One region of the Adlercreutzia sp. CNCM I-6215 genome, then DNA from elsewhere that is predicted to be linked to it. Evidence: riboswitches for the same ligand, from Rfam matches in the RefSeq annotation. Region 1 holds a riboswitch; the other holds the start of a gene.

Region 1 (5,876 bases):
GCCGTTCCGAATCCGTAGGTGCACCCGACAAAGGGAATGTTTCCGCGCACGGCCACCTCCTGATCGTGGTGCCGGTCGCCGACCATGAGGTGGGGCTTCGGGTAACGTGCGCAAATCTGCCGGTAGATCTGCCACTTCTCCAGCCCTTCGAAGTCTTCGGCGCACCAGGCGCCGGTGAACAGGCCGCCGAGGCCGAATGCGGCAAGGTGCTCGTCGCGGTAGGAGCCGCTGCAATTTGAGAGGAACACGAGCGTGCATCCCTCCTCGCGCAGGGATTCCAGCATGGCCTTCGCGCCGGGGTACAGGCGCCCTGCGCCCGCCGCGAGCAAGCGGCGCATCTCCTCTCCGATGGCGGCCGATGCGCGCTGCCAAATCGCTTCGGGCAGCTCGGGCATGAAGGAGGCCCACATGGCGGCAGGGGAGTATCCGAGCCACGAGGCGATCTCCTCATCGGAGAACGTACGCGGGGCGGCCCAGCCATCGGTTACCAAGGCAGCATAGGCGCGGCGAAACGCCGGGCCGTACAGATGCATGGAATTGTGGAGCGTGCCATCGTAGTCGAAAAATACCGTGCCGCCCATGGGCCCCTAGCCTTCGATCTCCCGCAGAAGGTTGACCATCTCGATGGCCGACGTGGCGCAGTCGAATCCTTTGTTGCCCGCCTTGGTGCCCGCACGCTCGATTGCCTGCTCGATCGTGTCGGTGGTCACGATGCCGAACATAACGGGCACCCCGCTTTCCAGCGATACGTGGGCGATGCCCTTGGCGGCCTCGTTGCAGACCAGGTCGTAGTGGCTCGTGGCGCCGCGGATGACGGCGCCCAGGCAGATGACGGCGTCATAGCGGCCCGATTGCGCCATCTTCTGCGCGGCAAGCGGCGCCTCGAAAGCGCCGGGCACCCAGGCGATGTCGACGTCCTGCTCGCGCACGTTGTGGCGCAAAAGGCCGTCCATGGCGCCCCCGATCAGCTTGGATGTGATGAACTCGTTGAAGCGGGAGGCCACGATGCCGACCTTGATGTTCTCCGATACCAGCTTCCCTTCGAATACCGTCATGATGATCCTTTCCCAAACGTTGGTTTCCTTAGTCGAGTTGTACAGGCGCTAGGACGCCTGGCGCTCCTCATCGAAGTACAGCAAATGCCCCATCTTCTCCTGCTTGGTGCGCAGATAGAACTCATCGTGGCTGGTCAAAGGCATTTGGATGGGCACGCGTTCGGTGATCTGCAGCCCGAAATCGCCCAATTGGTACACTTTGTCGGGGTTGTTCGTAAGCAGTCGCATGGTCTTTACGCCCAGCTCGTGCAGAATTTGGGCGCCGATGTAGTATTCTCGCAGGTCGCCCGCGAAGCCCAGGGCCAGGTTGGCCTCCAGGGTATCCATGCCGGCATCTTGCAGCTCGTAGGCGCGCAGCTTGTTCACAAGCCCGATGCCGCGCCCTTCCTGGCGCATGTACAGCACCACCCCGCGCCCCTCGGCTTCCACCTGGGCCATCGCTGCAGCCAGCTGCTGGCCGCAATCGCAGCGCAGGCTGCCGAAGGCATCGCCGGTGAGGCACTCGGAATGAACGCGCACCAGCACATCGACGCCGTCTCCGATGTCGCCTTTCACCAGGGCCACGTGGTGCTCGCCGTTCAACTTGTTCACGAAGGCGTGGGCGCGAAATGCCCCGTAGCGCGTGGGCATTGCCGTATCGGCCACTTCCACCACGTGGCATTCGTGCTTCTTGCGGTAGTCCTGGAGCGCTTTGATGGAGATGAACTTCAAATTGAATTGCCGGGCGAGCTCTATCAGCTCGGGTGTGCGCATCATGGTGCCGTCTTCGCGCATGATCTCGCAGCACAGACCGCACTCCTCAAGACCGGCCAGACGCATCAGGTCCACTGTGGCCTCGGTGTGGCCGTTGCGCTCCAGCACGCCGTTGGCCTTTGCCATCAGCGGGAACATATGGCCCGGCCGGCGGAAGTCGGACGGGCGGGCGCCGGGCTGCACCACGGCGCGCGCGGTCAGCCCGCGCTCTTGCGCCGAGATGCCCGTTGTGGTGTCGACGTGGTCGATGGACACGGTGAAGGCGGTTTCGTGGTTGTCGGTGTTCTCGGTGACCATTTGGGGAAACGCCAGCTTTTGGCACAGTTCGGCGGACATGGGCATGCAGATGAGCCCCTTGCCGTGTACTGCCATGAAGTTCACGTTCTCGGTGGTGGCGAACTGCGCTGCGCAGATGAAATCGCCTTCGTTCTCGCGGTCGGGGTCGTCGGTGCACAGAATGATCTTGCCCGCGCGCAAATCATCCAGCGCCTCTTCGATCGTGCTGAACTGGAATGACTTGTTCTCTTCCATGGGGTGCTCCTTCGTTAGAATCCATGCGCTGTCAGAAATGCTTGGGTGATACCGCCGCTCTCGGCCGTCGCGGATGGAGGGGGGAGGGGGGCGCCGAGGAACCGTTCGACGTACTTCCCGACCATATCGGTTTCGAGGTTCACCTCATCGCCGACGCGCTTGAGGGAAAGGGTCGTCTCGGCCCGGGTGTGGGGGATGATGGACACGGCGAAGTCGGCGTCGGTCAGGCGCGCCACCGTGAGGCTGACGCCGTCGATGGCGATGGATCCCTTCATGATGATGTGGCGCAGGGTGGTCGCATCGGCTCCGATGGTGTACCACACGGCGTTGTCGTCGCGCTGGATGCGGCGAATCGTGCCCACCGCGTCGATGTGCCCCGACACCAAGTGTCCGCCGAATCGCCCGTCGGCCGCCATGGCCCTCTCCAGGTTCACGGGGCTGCCGGCATGCAGGGCGCCGAGGTTGCTGCGTCGCAACGTCTCGTGCATGACATCGGCGCTGAACTGGGTCGCTCCCAGCGAAGTGACGGTGAGGCAGACGCCGTTCACGGCGATGGAGTCGCCCAGCCGAGTTCGCTCGAGCACGGTGCGCGCGTCAATGGACAGAACGGCCGAATGGGCGCCCCGGCGCAGCGTCCTTACGGTGCCGATTTCCTCTACAATGCCGGTGAACATGGTGTCGCCTCGCTTTCGACTGAAGGGGAAACGGCGCATTCTAAGAGCAGATCGGGCCCAAGGGCGGTGACGGTGGGGGAGGAAAGGCGAAGCGCGTCGGCGGGCAGCGCCACGCCCCGACCTGCCACCGGCCCTGGCGCGCTTGCTCCCCCGAAAAGCTTCGGGGCGATATAGGCTTGCACGCGGTTCGCCAGTCCGCCGTCGATGAAGGCGCCGTGCAGCGCAGGGCCGCCTTCGACGAGGATCGAGTCGATGCCCAAGCTGCCCGCGTGATCGAGAAGGGCCGGCAGGTTCACTGCGCCGTTGCCCCCTTCCGCCGGCGGCGACGCCCAGACTGAACATCCGGCCTCGCGCAGGGCGCCTGTGCGCTCGGCGCTCGCCTGCGGCCCCACCGCCACCAGCGTCGGTATCTCTTGGGCTGTCCGCACGAGCAACGCATCCAGGGGCAAGCGCCCTTGGGAGTCGACCACGATGCGCAGCGGCTGCCGCCAGGGGCCGCCTTCCAAGCGGCAGGTAAGCGCGGGGTCATCGGCTAGGGCGGTGCCGATGCCCACCATGATGGCTGCGAACCGGTGTCGGTCGCGATGCACCCGCTCGCGCGCTTCGGGCCCGGTGATCCACCGGGATGCCCCCGTGCGCGTGGCCGCTTTCCCGTCCAGGGTCATGGCGTATTTCAGCACCACCAAGGGGCGCCCGGTGGTAATGAAGTGGAAGAATACCTCGTTGAGGTGCCGGCACCCCTCTTCCAGGACCCCCGTCTCCACTACCGTGGCCGCCTCGCGCAGCTGCGCGCACCCTTGGCCCGCCACCAAAGGGTTCGGGTCAAGGGCGCCCACGACGACGCGGGCAATGCCCGCTTCCAGGATAGCGTCGGTGCAGGGTGGCGTTTTGCCCCAATGGCAGCACGGCTCCAGCGTGACGTACAGGGTGCTTCCGGCGGGGTCTTCGGCGCATGCGGCCAGCGCCTCCCGCTCCGCGTGGGGCTGGCCGCATGCGGTGTGCCAGCCCTCGCCGATGATGCGGCCGTCTTTCACGATAACGGCACCTACGAGTGGGTTTGGGCTGGTCCAGCCAGTCCCTCTCTCGGCAAGCACCAGCGCACGGGCCATGAAGGCTTCGTCGCGTGCGAGTTGCTCTAACTTCTGGGACATCGCTCACCTCCAACGCATCGCTGCGACCTTCGGGCGCCACTTCCGAAAAGATGAGCGGACGATTGCGAAAAAAGCCCTGAAACCAAAAGGTTCCAGGGCTTCTAACTGTCCGATGCGCTCCGCTGGGGAGCACTTCCTATCTTCTTCCATCCAGACTGTAACTGTCGGCTTCGGAATTTCACCGAATCAGCCGCAAGCGCAAGACGTGCGGATCGTGGGCTGTACCACCGGTGGGGACTTTCACCCCGCCCTGAAGATCATGTTCAATTGTTGATCGATCATAGTGCTTTATGGAAGTCCGCGCAACCCACGAATTGGGAAATCTGTGGATACCGTTGGTGATTGCTCGGGACGTGGCGCTTCTTTCCAGGGGCGCGCCACAGCCGCGTATCCGACAAACCTGGCGATGCGCTCGTTCTCTGCGCGCGGCCCCTTCCGTAGAAAAACCGTGCAGCGCGGCAGCTGGGTTTTCCCGTTCGCGCCCTTGTGGTACCATAAACCGCTGTTGTATTCGCGTTTCGAAGGGACTTAATTCATGTCAGGGCATTCTAAGTGGGCAACCACCAAACATCGCAAGGCCGCGCAGGACGCTAAGCGCTCGGCTCTGTTCTCCAAGCTGGCTCGCAACATCACCGTGGCCGCCAAGGAGGGTGGCGACCCGAACCCCGACAACAACGCGTCGCTGGCCGCCGCCATCGAGAAGGCCAAGGGCTATTCCATGCCCAAGGACAAGATCAAGACCGCCATCGACAAGGCTTTCGGTTCCGGCAAGGACGCCGCCAACTACGAGACCGTCGTCTACGAGGGCTACGGCCCGGCGGGCGTGGCGGTGCTCTGCGAGGCGCTGACCGATAACCGCAACCGCACCGCCGCCGATGTGCGCGCTGCCTTCTCCCATTCCGGCGGCAACCTCGGCACCTCCGGCTCGGTGGCCTTCCAGTTCGACCGCAAGGGCCAGATCATGGTGTCCAAGGAGGTCGAGACCGGCGACAAGAAGAACCCCATCGGTCCGAACGGCGCCGCTGCCGACGAGGAGGAGTTCATGCTCGCCGTGGCCGAGGCCGGCGGCGACGACTACGAGGACGCCGACGAGGAGTGGATCGTCTACACCGCGCCGGGCGATCTCATGGCCGTGGTGAAGGAGCTTGAGGCCCAGGGCATCCAGGTGAAGGGCGCGGAGATGACCATGATCGCCAACACGCCGTCGGCGGTGTCGGTGGCCGACGCCAAGAAGGTCATGCGCCTCATCGACAAGCTGGAGGAGCTGGAGGATCTGCAGGCGGTGTACCACACCATGGACATCACCGACGAGATCGCCGAGGCGCTCGACGAGTAGTTTTCGCGAGCGTTAAAGCCAATCGCGCTAGGGAAGGCGCCGAGCCGCAGGGCTCGGCGCCTTTTGCCTTTCGGGGACGTAACGGGGCCGCGCAACATTCTGGAAACATAGTCGCGAGGAAATCTGATAGGGTGAAGCTTAGGTAAGCGCGCGATAGGCTCTTTGTGCAGCAGCGAGGGAGCCCCGCGCAGGACGAAAAGGGAGGCTCCATGGGTTTTCTCGAAGGTAAGACCGCCATCATCACCGGCGCTGGGTTCGCGGCGCTCAAGGACGGATCCGCCGGTTCCATCGGCTACGGCATCGCCACCGCCTACGCCAAGGAGGGCGCGAACCTGGTCATCACCGGCCGCAACGTGAAGAAGCTGGAGACGGCCAA
Region 2 (5,876 bases), on a different contig from region 1:
CGTCAGGCCATGTCGCCTTGCCAGCTCGATCAGCTGCGGCGTGCGCATCATCGTGCCGTCATCGGCCATGATCTCGCAGCACAGCCCGCACGGCTCAAGGCCGGCCAGCCGGCACAGGTCCACCGTTGCCTCAGTGTGCCCATTGCGCTCCAGCACGCCGAGGGGCTTCGCCATAAGGGGAAACATGTGGCCCGGCCGGCGAAAGTCGCTGGGCGACGAGGTGGGATCCACCACTTTGCGCGCCGTAAGGCCGCGCTCGGCCGCCGAGATGCCCGTTGTCGTGTCCGCATGATCCACCGACACGGTGAATGCCGTCTCGTGGTTGTCGGTGTTGTCGGTGACCATCTGGGGGAAGCGCAGGCGGCGGCACAGCTCTGCGCTCATAGGCATGCAGATGAGCCCCTTTCCCACGCTCGCCATGAAGTTCACGTTCTCCGTCGTCGCGAATTGCGCGGCGCAGATGAGATCGCCCTCGTTCTCGCGATCGGGGTCGTCGGTCACCAGGATGACCTTTCCCGCGCGCAGGTCCCCCAAGGCCTGTTCAATGGTGTCGAATTGGAAGTCGTTCATGATGCTTCTCTTTCTCTGATAGCCTTGCCGTGCAGATGCGAGCCTAAAACCCATGGGCCGCAAGAAAATCCCGCGTGAGACCCGGTGACGACGGACTCGCCTTCGGACTGCCGCCACCCTTTCCCCAAAGCTCGTCCTTCCCGGGCGATGCGCGCGGCAGCAGACGCTCCACGTACTTGCCGATGACATCGTTCTCCATGTTGACCTTATCGCCGACGCCCTTGGAGGCGAGGGTTGTCTGCTCCCGCGTGTGCGGAATGACCGATACCGTGAAAGAAGCGTCCGAGACGCTTGCCACCGTCAGGCTGATGCCGTCGAGGGCAACCGAGCCCTTCTCGACGACCAGGCGCAGGAGGGAGGGCGCCGCCTCTATCTCGTACCACACGGCGTTCGCCTCCTGGCGCACCGAGGCAATCGTGCCCATGCCGTCGATATGGCCCGATACGATATGGCCCCCGAAGCGCCCGTCGGCCGCCAGAGCGCGCTCCAGATTGACGGGGCTCCCCGCGCGGAGCATTCCCAGATTCGATCGCCGCAGGGTCTCGGGCATGACATCTGCCGTGAAAGAGCCGCCGTCGAAGTCCGTCACCGTCAGACACACACCATTGACTGCGATAGAGTCGCCCAGTCGCACATCGCCCAAAACCCGCTTGGCGGCAATGCGTAGCACGCCGTCTTTGGAGCCGCCGCGCAGGGAACGCACGCGTCCCACTTCCTCTACGATACCGGTGAACATGGCTGAAGCCTCCCTTCCAGCAGCACGTCGCCTCCCATCATCTGCAGGGACACCTCGGAAAGGACGGGCGCATCCGCCGGATCCCCCACCCCGCGCCCCGCCACGGGGCCCAAAGCTTCTAAGCCGCCGAAAATCTTGGGCGCAATGTAGGCTTGGACGCGATCGACCAAACCTTCGTCGAAAAGGCTGCCGAGAAGCGTCGGCCCCCCTTCCACGATCAGGGAGTCCAGAGAGAAGCGCTGCCAGAGCAGCTCCATGAGAATGCGAGGGTCAACGCGACCTTCTCTCGCAGGCACCGCAACCACCGCGCATCCGCGCTCGGCCAGGGCGTTGCGGCGAGCCAGCAGCGCGCCCTCGGCCACGGCCACTATCACGGGCGCCTCGCTTGCCGTGCGAACCAGTTGGGATTCCAGGGGAAGGCGCGCGGCGGCATCGACCACGACGCGCGCCGGCTGGGAGACCTCGCGTCCATCGAGGCGGCACGTCAGCAGAGGATCGTCGGCGAGCGCCGTGCCGATGCCCACCATGACCCCGGCATGGCGGTGGCGGTCCTCATGAACGCGGCGGCGCGCCGCCTCTCCGGTCACCCAGCGAGAAAGCCCCTCCCGCGTGGCCACCTTCCCGTCCAAGGTCATGGCGTATTTGGCTATCACCAGGGGACGGCGCTGCTCCATGGCGTGCAGGAACGGTTCGTTGACAGCGCGGCACGATGGCTCCAAGACCCCCACGGCCACTTCGATGCCGGCCCGCCGCAGAGCCTCGTTGCCCCTGCCCGCCACAAGAGGGTTGGGATCGAGCACGCCCACGACCACGCGCGCAATGCCGGCCTCGATAAGCGCCTCGGTGCACGGCGGCGTCTTGCCCGTATGGCAGCAGGGCTCCAAGGTGACATAGGCCGTGGCACCGGCCGGCGACTCGCTGCAAGCCGCAAGCGCCTCCCTCTCGGCATGGGGACCGCCGAAACGGTGGTGCCAGCCCTCGCCGATGATACGGCCGTCTCGCACAATGACGGCGCCGACAAGGGGGTTGGGGCTCGTCCATCCCGCTCCGCGCCGGGCCAGCTCAACGGCTCGGGCCATGAAGCGCTCATCAGCCTCAGCGGGCAGCGAGCCGTCGGCATCCGCTGATTGCGCACCCACTTCCGACGATCGCACGCCCCCTCGCGCCCCATCGGGGACGCTGCGCCCTCCGTCCATCATGCCTCCTTTCACAAAGACACCTCAGGACAGGGGGGCGCCCGCATTGCAAAGGGCCCTGAAACACGAGGTTCCAGGGCCCTTGAGCATACGCGCGCACGCTGAAGATCTTCTTCCATCCAGACTGTACTGTCGGTCTCGGAATTTCACCGAGTCAGCCCTAAGGCTCGCGGACTTTACCGCCGGTCGGGAATCTCACCCTGCCCTGAAGATGCTATGTAGTTGTTCGACGGGAAGGATATTACGGCCGTTCTTCCCGATAGTCAATTACCCAAATTATTTCAAATGGGTGAAAGCACAAAATCCGATGGCTACATCTTCACCGGAGCCGACACGCCCAGCAGGTTCAGCGTCAAGGCCAGCACGATGCGGGTGGCGTCGCACAGGGCCAAACGCGCCGTCTGCACGTCGGCGTCGTCGGTGAGCACGTGGCAGTTGGTGTAGAACTGGTGGAACAGCGACGCCAGATCCTGCGCGTAGTGGGTCAGACGGAACGGCGCGCGGTCGCGGGCCGCCAGGGCGATGAGGTTGCCAAAGTCGGCCATCTTGCGCATGAGCGCCAGCTCAGAGGGATGGGTGAGCGGCGTCAGGTCGCAATCCTCGGGGATGATCTTCTCGGCGAGCTCGCCCATGGTCATCTCCCCCGCCTCGACGGCGGCGGCATCGGCCTCATCGGCCGCCTTGCGCAGGATCGAGCAGATGCGCGCATGGGCGTACTGTACGTAGTACACCGGATTGGAGGCGTCCTTCTTCTTCGCCACCTCGATGTCGAAGTCGATGGGCTGGTCGGCCGAGCGAGACAGCATGAGGTAGCGGGTGGCATCCACGCCCACCTCGTCGATGAGCTCCTCGAAGGTGACCATCTCGCCGGTGCGCTTGGACATGCGCACGGCCTTGCCATCGCGGAACAGGTTCACGAGCTGCCCCAGCTGCACCTCGAGCGCCCCGGGCCAGCCCCAAGCCTCGAGCATGCACTCGCAGCGCTTGATGTAGCCGTGGTGGTCGGCGCCCCACAGATCGATAAGGTGGTCGAAGCCGCGCATCATCTTGTCGTAGTGGTAGGCCACGTCGCTCATGAAGTAGGTGGCCTCGCCGTCGCCCTTGATGAGCACGCGATCCTTGTCGTCGCCCAGATCCGTCGAGCGGAACCACAGGGCGCCGTCCTTCTCGTAGAGGTAGCCCTTCTCGCGCATGGCGTCCAGGGAGCGGGACACGGCGCTCTCGCCGTTCTCGTCCTCCACGTACAGCGAGCGCTCGGAGAACCACTTGTCGAAGGTGGTGCCGAAGTTGGCCAGCACCTCGCGCTGGTTCTTGAGCGTCATGTCGTAGGCCATCTCGCGGAAGGCCTCAACGCGCTCCTCGTCGGAGACGTTCAGCCACTTGTCGCCGTCGCGGTCGATGATGTCCTGGGCGATGTCCTTCACGTAGGCGCCGCCGTAGCACGCCTCGGGCATCTCCACGTCGCGGCCGAGCAGCTGCTGGTAGCGCACGTTCACGGAGTTGCCGAACACGTCCATCTGGTTGCCGTGGTCGTTGATGTAGTACTCCTCGTACACGTCGTAGCCGCCGTGGCGCATGACGCGCGCCATGGCATCGCCCAAGGACGCCCAACGGCCATGGCCCACGTGGAAGGGGCCGGTGGGGTTGGCGGACACGTACTCGAGGTTCACGTAGCGCTCGCCCTCGGGAATGGTGCCGCGACCGAAGTTGTCGCCCTCCTCGCGCACCTCGCGCACCACGCCCTGCAGCACCGCGTCCGACAGGCGGATGTTGATGAAGCCGGGGCCGGCGATCTCCACGGAGGCGATCATGTCGTTTGCGGGAATGTGGTCCACGATGATCTGGGCGATCTCGCGGGGGTTCTTGTGAGCGAGCTTCGCGGTGCGCATGGCGACGGTGCTCGCCCAGTCGCCGTTGGCCTCGTCGCGGGGTCGCTCAAGAGCTGCCTGCGGGGCCTCCGCCAGCTCAAGTGAGCCGTCGGCACGGGCCGCGTCGATCGCGGCGTCGATGACCGCTTCGAGGGATTCGCGAATTTCCATTGGTCTAACTTCCTCTTCTGTACGTCTTCAGTACGTCGGCGTTACCACGCGCGCGGGCTGTGCCGTACCCAATCGCGCCTATAAGCGGCCATAATAGCATGAACGACCCGAGAAAAACAGGAGCGCCCGAGCACTGTGCCCGGGCGCTCCCGCTAACGGTTCCGCAGGTCAGAACTGTGCAAGTGCACAAGTTCGCGCGCTTGCCCTGGATGCTACGACAGGATCACCATGGCCGCCGTGAGGATCACGATGCAGACCACGCCGAGGACCACGAACAGCTTGGCGCCGAACTTGAGCCACGTGGAGTACTCCACCTTGGCGAGGGCCAAGCCGCCCATGATGGCGCCGGAGGTCGGCGTGAACAGGTTCACAAGACCGTTGCCGGCGGAGTAGATCATGACCATGGTCTCGACCGAGAAGTTCAGCTGGTGGGCCAGGCCGCCCAGAATCGGGATGGACACCGTGGCCATGCCGGAGGAGGACGGGATCAGGAAGGACAGGACGATGTAGAGCAGGAACGACAGCGGCGCGAAGATGATCGCCGACATGCCCGTCAGCGCCGCGGCGGCGTTGTTCAGGATCCACATGTCAAGGCCCGTCTTGGCCATGAGCACGGTGATGGAGCGGGCCAGCGCGATGATGAGCACGACCGACATCATGTCGGCGGCGCCGTTGATGAACGCCTTCACGAAGCGGCTCTCGGACACGCCGCCGATGACGCCGATGACAAGAGCCATGAGCAGGAACCACGTGGAGGCCTCGTCGAAGTACCAGCTGCCCAGCGGCACGCCAGTCAGGAAGCTCGACCAGGCCGGGGTGACCTCCTCCTCGGCAACGGAGGTGGCCTCAACCGGAGCGGCAAGCGTCGTCGTGGTGCCGTTCGCCTCGTCGTAGGCGCTCACAAGCTCCTCGCCGGTCACGGTGGTCGTCACTTCCTGGGTGGTGGCGCCGGCATCGAAGATGGTGACGCCGAGGTCGGCCCAGGGAATGAACGAGACGATCATGATGACGAAGGTGAGCGCGAACACGATGAGCGACCACTTCTGGCGGCCGGACATCTTCGGCGTCGCGGCGGCGTCATCGTCGGCGGCCTCGGTCTCGGACTCCTTCATGCCCCACTCGTTCATCATGTCCTGCTGCTCCTGCAGCGACAGGAAGGTGGAGCCCTTGTCGGCCTTCACCTTCTTGGCGTAGCGCATCACGAAGACGATGGCGATGGCGAGCGACACGAGCCAAATGATCACGCCGAGCGCGATGATGATGCCCTGGTTCACGGACACGCCGATGCCGTTCAAAGCGTCGACGGCCACGCCGACGGCGAACGGGTTCACGGTG

Evidence for each region. Region 1 has a riboswitch for FMN ahead of ribD (bifunctional diaminohydroxyphosphoribosylaminopyrimidine deaminase/5-amino-6-(5-phosphoribosylamino)uracil reductase RibD). Riboswitches for the same ligand answer to the same signal wherever they lie in the genome.
Region 2: it holds a riboswitch for FMN, as region 1 does, so the genes downstream of both, ribD (bifunctional diaminohydroxyphosphoribosylaminopyrimidine deaminase/5-amino-6-(5-phosphoribosylamino)uracil reductase RibD) here and ribD (bifunctional diaminohydroxyphosphoribosylaminopyrimidine deaminase/5-amino-6-(5-phosphoribosylamino)uracil reductase RibD) in region 1, are expected to answer to the same signal.

The regions. Positions count from the first base shown of each region.
Region 1 covers NZ_CDRVMA010000002.1:267,736-273,611, reverse strand. Annotated here, with positions in the region: gene ACW4LP_RS02885 (HAD family hydrolase) at 1-581, opposite strand, end outside; gene ribH (6,7-dimethyl-8-ribityllumazine synthase) at 588-1,055, opposite strand; gene ACW4LP_RS02875 (bifunctional 3,4-dihydroxy-2-butanone-4-phosphate synthase/GTP cyclohydrolase II) at 1,104-2,339, opposite strand; gene ribE (riboflavin synthase) at 2,354-3,013, opposite strand; gene ribD (bifunctional diaminohydroxyphosphoribosylaminopyrimidine deaminase/5-amino-6-(5-phosphoribosylamino)uracil reductase RibD) at 2,995-4,164, opposite strand; FMN riboswitch at 4,299-4,426, opposite strand; gene ACW4LP_RS02860 (YebC/PmpR family DNA-binding transcriptional regulator) at 4,700-5,500, shown strand; gene ACW4LP_RS02855 (SDR family NAD(P)-dependent oxidoreductase) at 5,710-5,876, shown strand, end outside.
Region 2 covers NZ_CDRVMA010000006.1:155,202-161,077, forward strand. Annotated here, with positions in the region: gene ACW4LP_RS06525 (bifunctional 3,4-dihydroxy-2-butanone-4-phosphate synthase/GTP cyclohydrolase II) at 1-570, opposite strand, end outside; gene ACW4LP_RS06530 (riboflavin synthase) at 614-1,306, opposite strand; gene ribD (bifunctional diaminohydroxyphosphoribosylaminopyrimidine deaminase/5-amino-6-(5-phosphoribosylamino)uracil reductase RibD) at 1,288-2,505, opposite strand; FMN riboswitch at 2,606-2,719, opposite strand; gene argS (arginine--tRNA ligase) at 2,814-4,541, opposite strand; gene ACW4LP_RS06545 (YfcC family protein) at 4,754-5,876, opposite strand, start outside.